Linked DNA regions of Flocculibacter collagenilyticus. Each later gene encodes a partner of the first gene's protein in a complex. Links are inferred from orthologs where the notes say so. Each region holds a gene or a part of one and is shown on either strand. Other genes may lie near its edges.

Region 1 (3,248 bases):
ATTACTGTTGTTATTACCAACAAGAGTGTCAGTTGCGCCGATTGCTGGTAATTCACTTAATAAGCTACCTAGGTCAGTAAGACCAAACTTAGCAATATCTTGCTCGTCTAATGAAATAACAGGAGTAGGCTGAGATAATTCTGCACGTGCAATACGAGAACCCGTTACTTCAACTCTTTCGATTTCTTGTCCTTCAGTTGATTCTTCAGCAGCTAATGCTGAAAACGCTGGCAACGTCATTGAGCCAGCAAGTAAAGCAAATTGAACTGCTTTACTTACTTTAGTCTTATAGATCATTTTTTTTCCTAATCCCGGAGTTAACTTTAACTAAATATATTTACTTAAAACTTATTATAATTTTGTCTTAATTTATCTTTGGGCAGTGAAATTAAGGAATGCCAATATATCACTGGTTTTGAAAATCTCAACAGTGAAAAGTGGGCTTTTAAATCTCATTTGTTTACATTTATTAAACAGTTTTTGGTTGTTTTTTATCTGTGATAGTACTTTTTTCCTTGTTTTATTGGGTGTTTGTGATTTTTAAATGTTAACAAAAAAGGTTTCTGAATAATTATATCTGTAAGAAAATGTGTACAAATATACATTTTATCGGTAATGACGCGGGTATTTGTATTTTGAACTTTTTAATATTTAGTGCTTATTTTTCATTTTTCAGTCATTTTGGTTGTTTATAGCGCAATAGGAAATGGCGACTAGACGCTTTTTCTTTTCTTCACTCTTTTATAGTGATTTAAATAGTTAGATAATGCTCAGCAATGCATTTTGGGTTAAGAAATTCATTGTGCTTGATAATTTAACGTACTGTGCTGTTATTTAAAGTACGGCGCATGTCCATTAGGTGTTTAAAAGCATGGCGAAAAAAGAAAGAGACATTGAGTCTTTAAAAGTTCCTCCAAATTCGTTGGAAGCTGAGCAGTCTGTCTTAGGCGGTCTTATGCTGAACAATGAAGCGTGGGATATTGTTGCGGGTACTGTGGTTGCGAAAGATTTTTATTCTTTAGCACACAAAACTGCTTTTTCTGCGATGGAACGCTTAATGGCAACGAATCAGCCATTAGATTTGATCACGGTTACGGAAGAGTTAGAGAAAAATAACGATCTAGAAAAGGCCGGTGGTTTTGGGTATTTAGGTGAAATAGCGAAAAATACACCTAGTGCTGCGAATGTAAGGGCCTATGCTGAGATTGTTCGTGATAAAGCGATTATTCGTGAACTGCTGGGGGCCGTAAATGATATTTCTAATACGTGTTTTCAACCTGAAGGCCGATCTGCAACTGAATTACTAGACTTTGCTGAAAGCAAGGTATTTAAAATTGCTGAGCAACGCTCTAAATCTGATGAAGGGCCTGAGTCAGTTTTAAAAATTCTTGAGAAAACCGTTGATAAAATAGAAGAACTAATGCGTTTACCGCAAGACGGTGTGACAGGGGTGTCTACAGGTTACACTGACTTAGACAAGATGACTGCAGGATTACAGTCATCTGATTTAGTTATTGTTGCCGCGCGTCCTTCAATGGGTAAAACAACGTTTGCGATGAACTTGTGTGAAAACGCAGCACTAACGCAAGACAAACCAGTGCTCATTTTCTCACTAGAAATGCCGTCAGAACAAATCATGATGCGTATGTTGGCGTCATTAGGTCGTATTGACCAAACAAAAGTACGTACCGGTGCCTTGGATGATGAAGATTGGGCAAGGTTGTCTTCAACCATGGGCCTTATGTCAGAAAAAGCGAAAATGTATATCGATGATTCGGCGGGCTTAACACCTACTGAAGTTCGCTCGCGTGCACGCAGAGTGGCACGAGATCATGGTGGTATCAGCATGATCATGGTCGACTACTTGCAGTTAATGAAAGTGCCTGAGTTTTCAGAAAATAGAACATTAGAAATTGCAGAAATTTCGCGTTCATTAAAAGCCTTAGCCAAAGAATTAGAATGCCCAGTCGTGGCGCTGTCGCAGCTAAACCGTTCATTGGAGCAACGAGCGGATAAGCGCCCGGTTAACTCGGATTTACGTGAATCAGGCTCAATCGAGCAAGACGCCGACTTAATTATGTTTATTTATCGTGACGAGGTATATCACGATACGACAGAAGAAAACCGCAACGTCGCTGAAATTATAATTGGTAAGCAACGTAATGGGCCTATTGGAAAATTGCCGCTGACTTTCCAAGGCAAGTTCTCGCGTTTTGATAATTACGCGGGTAACTCATTCGACTATGGTGAATAAGGTGACAGGTGAATAAGCGGTGATAGTAATATTAAGAGTGCCACAGGTTTGATTTCTGCAACGGCCGAAATTAGCGTTAGTGCACTGCAGCATAATTTAGCTCGTGTTAGAGCATTCGCGCCGCATTCGCAAGTACTGGCGGTACTTAAAGCGAATGCCTATGGCCACGGTATGAGCCGTACGGCAAAGCATTTAGATAATGCAGATGCCTTTGGCGTGGCGCGTATTGGTGAGGCGTTAAGATTACGCGAGCAGGGCATTACTAAGTCTGTGGTATTGATGGAAGGCTTTTTTGAGGCTGAAGAAGTTTACGACTTAGTTGAGTATGGCTTTGAAACCGTGGTGCAAAACCAACATCAATTAGATGCCATAGTATATAGTAAGCTAAGAAAACCGATAAAAGTCTGGCTAAAGATTGATACGGGTATGCATCGGTTAGGCATTGAACCCGAACAGTTTGAGCACTTTTATCGTACATTGGTAAACAGCCCTAACGTTCTTAAGCCTATTGTGGTGATGAGCCACTTCGCTTGTGCTGATGAACATGACAATCCGTTTAATCAGCAACAGATGCAGGTGTTTGATGGCTGTATGGCTGATACAACCCACAGTGCTGCACCACCATTGCTGTCGTTAGCAAATTCTGCTGCTGTTGTTAACTATCCAAGCTCACATCACAACTGGGTGAGGCCGGGAATTATGCTTTATGGCATTTCGCCTGTGGCAGAGCATATTGGACAAAAATATGGTTTGCAGCCAGCGATGGCGATGAAGTCCAAGCTGATTGCCGTGCGTAAAATAAAAAAAGATGAAGCGGTTGGCTATGGCTCTGCGTGGCGAAGCCATGATGAAACTTTTATTGGCGTGGTGGCAATAGGTTATGGAGATGGCTATCCGCGCCATGCCCCCAATGGCACACCAGTATTGGTTAACGGTCGACAAGTGCCTTTAGTGGGGCGAGTGTCGATGGATATGATCACGGTTGATTTAGGCA
Region 2 (3,301 bases), 2.8 Mb from region 1 along the record:
CATTGGATATCTCTTCAGATTAAAATGCCGCACCAATTTTAGTCGAATCGGTTATATTATAACCAAGCTGAATAGATTCTGAGGTGAATTTTTAAATGCCAGTAATTAAAGTAAGAGAAAACGAGCCGTTTGATGTAGCTCTACGTCGTTTCAAGCGTTCTTGTGAAAAAGCAGGTATCCTTTCTGAAGTACGTCGTCGTGAATTCTACGAAAAACCAACTGCAGAAAAGAAACGCAAAAAAGCGGCTGCTGTTAAGCGTCACTTGAAAAAAGTGAGCCGTGAAAACGCTCGTCGCGTAAAACTTTACTAATTTGAGTCGGTAGTTTACCCATGGCGTTATTAGAACAGCTGAAAGATGCACAGAAAGATGCGATGCGCGCGAAAGACAAAAACCGTCTTGGCACTATTCGTATGGCACTTGCTGCTATTAAACAACGTGAGATTGATGAAAAAATCACGTTAGACGATAGCGAAATTACCGCAGTGCTGACTAAAATGGTTAAGCAACGTCGCGATGCTGCAAAGCAATACGAAGAAGCTGGCCGTCCTGAATTAGCTGCAACAGAAAACGCTGAAATACTTGTTTTAGAAGATTTTCTACCGCGTAAGTTAACTGATGAAGAAATTGCAACGTTAATTGACCAAGCAATTGAATCTACAGGCGCGGCGAATATGCAAGAAATGGGTAAAGTGATGGGCGTATTAAAACCACAACTTCAAGGCCGAGCCGATATGGGCGCGGTAAGTGGACTGATTAGATCTCGCCTATCTTAAAAACCGATATTGAATATTAATAAGCCGCGCTTAATGTTAAGTTAAGCGCGGCTTATTTGTTTTTATAGCATCAATGTCTAATTTAACCGAGTCAGCTCTTCATTGTTGAAAGAGTACTCAATATGAAGCGGTAAATATTTATAGTGTCTGGACGAATCCCACGCCAATTTATCGATGATGTCATCGCTAGAACCGATATAGTAGAAATTATCGATCAGCGAGTGCGTTTAAAAAAGGCTGGTAAAAATTACCAGGCTTGCTGCCCGTTTCATAATGAAAAATCCCCTTCTTTTACCGTAAGCCAAGAAAAGCAGTTCTATCACTGTTTTGGCTGTGGCGCACATGGTAACGCTATTAGTTTTTTAATGGACTATGAAAACCTAGAATTTGTAGATGCCATTGAAGAACTTGCAGACTTTCATCACTTAGAAGTGCCAAGAGAGCAAACAAAAGGTGGCACAAAACAACCTAACCGAGCACAGCAGCAGTCTGATTATGAACTTATGGAAGCTGCAACCCAGCTTTATCGTCAGCAACTAAAATCTCATGCGAATAAAGATAGTGTTATTGAATACTTGAAGGGCCGAAACTTAAGCGGTGAAACCGTTCGCGCATTTCATATCGGCTATGCTCCTCCAGAGTGGGACACCCTATATAAACAGTTTGGCACTAATCAATCACAGCGTGCTCAATTAAACGACTTAAAACTCACTAACCAAAGCGATAACGGACGACAATACGACTTTTTTCGCGATAGGATTATGTTTCCTATCCGAGATAAACGAGGACGTGTCATCGGCTTTGGTGGACGAGTCATGGGTGACGGCTCACCAAAATACCTTAACTCGCCTGAAACACGTATATTTCATAAAGGCCGAGAGTTATATGGCTTGTATGAAGCCAAGCAAGCCAGTGCTAAAATAGAACAAATACTTATTGTTGAAGGCTACATGGATGTTGTTGCTCTAGCACAACATAACATCAACTATGCGGTAGCATCACTGGGCACTTCAACAACACCTGAACATATACAAACACTATTTAGAACAACCACTAAGGTCATTTGCTGTTACGACGGCGACCGTGCTGGACGCGATGCCGCATGGCGCGCACTCGAAAACGCCCTTCCTTATTTAAAAGACGGTGTTGAGCTTAAATTTCTCTTTCTACCAGATGGCGAAGATCCAGATAGTTTAGTAAATAAAGAAGGTAAGGAAGCGTTCGAAAGCCGTTACGTGGATGCCCAAACGTTAACTGACTTCTTTTTTGAAAAGTTGCATCAGCAAGTTGATGCGACCAGTGATGCAGGTAAAGCTGCCTTTGTTGCCAAAGCTAAACCGCTACTAGATAAAATACCAAGTGACTTTTATCGTGAAAGTATTATGAATAAGCTAGCGATGACGGTTAATCGCACCGCAGAAGAGCTGTCACGATATTTTGAAAAGCCACAGCAAACTTTAAAACCTCAAGAATCATTTAAAGTTACACCGATGCGCCGAGCAGTGGGACTATTATTACAGTACCCAACACTTGCCAATGCTATTCCATTTAAGCCTGCACTAAGAAAAGTTGATATTCCTGGTTTTGCTTTACTAATAGACATACAAGAATCAATTTTGCAGCAACCGAACACAACCACTGCAAGTCTGATAGAAAAGTGGCGTGAAAAGCCCGAAGGTAACTATTTAAATCAATTGGCCATTTGGCAGCATAATATTGATGAAGAGATGATCGAAAATGAGTTTGTAGATACATTCCATCACTTAGAAAACATGTACTTACAGAAAACATATGATTCACTATTACTTAAACAGAAAACCCAAGGCCTGAGTAAAGAAGAATATCTTATTGTAAATAGTCTACTGGCAGCCTTGAAATCGAGTAAAAAAGACCCAACATTGACAGATTAGAATCTAGCCAGATTTAATATAGTCTGCTAGAATGCACGGTTCAGTGCGTCCAAATACCATATCATCAAATTTGACTTGGTATAGTTATTAACCCTACCTAGTGTAAAGGTAAGTGGTGAACGCTTAAGATTAGTCCTATACATCGGTGCATACACTAGATGACCACAATGATGCTTAATAGAGTGCTCATTGTGCATGACTAACTTAAAGCTTACAACCCATCTTGTGCATTAGGCGTTCAAAGAGTGGAAGAGAAAATCTCTATGGAGCAAAGTCCTCAGTCGCAATTAAAACTCCTCATTACCAAAGGTAAAGAACAAGGTTACCTCACTTTTGCTGATGTAAACGACCACCTTCCACAAGATATCGTTGACTCGGATCAAATTGAAGATATCATCAGCATGATTAATGACATGGGTATTCAGGTGTGCGAAACAGCACCGGATAACGATGCATTAATGATGGCTGAAACAACCACAGATGAAGATGCTGCTGAAGCAGCAGCTGCCGCACTAGCTTCAGTTGATAAAGAAATCGGCAGAACAACTGATCCTGTACGTATGTACATGCGCGAAATGGGTACAGTAGAACTACTGACTCGCGAAGGCGAAATCGA

Evidence for each region.
Region 2: the proteins of dnaB (region 1) and dnaG are in contact, whole or in part, in a crystal structure (PDB 2R6A), measured with the Geobacillus stearothermophilus proteins. The link is inferred for Flocculibacter collagenilyticus from one-to-one orthologs. Residues at the interface, in WP_033016901.1 of Geobacillus stearothermophilus: Ser13, Glu15, Ala16, Gln18, Glu91, Leu92, Asp94, Ala95, Val96, Pro97, Thr98, Ala99, Ala100, Asn101, Tyr104, Tyr105, Ile108; in WP_049624496.1 of Geobacillus stearothermophilus: Lys456, Leu457, Leu458, Pro459, Ala460, Asn463, Ala464, Leu467, Leu535, Leu536, Ile537, Ala538, Gln544, Glu545, Asp548, Tyr549, His552.

The regions. Positions count from the first base shown.
Region 1 is NZ_CP059888.1:234,364-237,611, forward strand. Bases 148-3,062 are described here. They hold dnaB (replicative DNA helicase), read left to right. Parts: upstream 148-871; coding sequence 872-2,254; downstream 2,255-3,062. Other genes in these bases: HUU81_RS01080 (TonB-dependent receptor domain-containing protein), read right to left, coding at 148-297; alr (alanine racemase), read left to right, coding at 2,303-3,062. In the rest of the region: more of HUU81_RS01080, read right to left, coding at 1-147; more of alr, read left to right, coding at 3,063-3,248. UniProt on the Escherichia coli protein: The main replicative DNA helicase, it participates in initiation and elongation during chromosome replication. Travels ahead of the DNA replisome, separating dsDNA into templates for DNA synthesis.
Region 2 is NZ_CP059888.1:2,998,264-3,001,564, forward strand. Bases 334-3,301 are described here. They hold dnaG (DNA primase), read left to right. Parts: upstream 334-918; coding sequence 919-2,685; downstream 2,686-3,301. Other genes in these bases: HUU81_RS13345 (GatB/YqeY domain-containing protein), read left to right, coding at 334-775; rpoD (RNA polymerase sigma factor RpoD), read left to right, coding at 2,949-3,301. Outside these bases: rpsU (30S ribosomal protein S21), read left to right, coding at 96-311; more of HUU81_RS13345, read left to right, coding at 332-333. UniProt on the Escherichia coli protein: RNA polymerase that catalyzes the synthesis of short RNA molecules used as primers for DNA polymerase during DNA replication.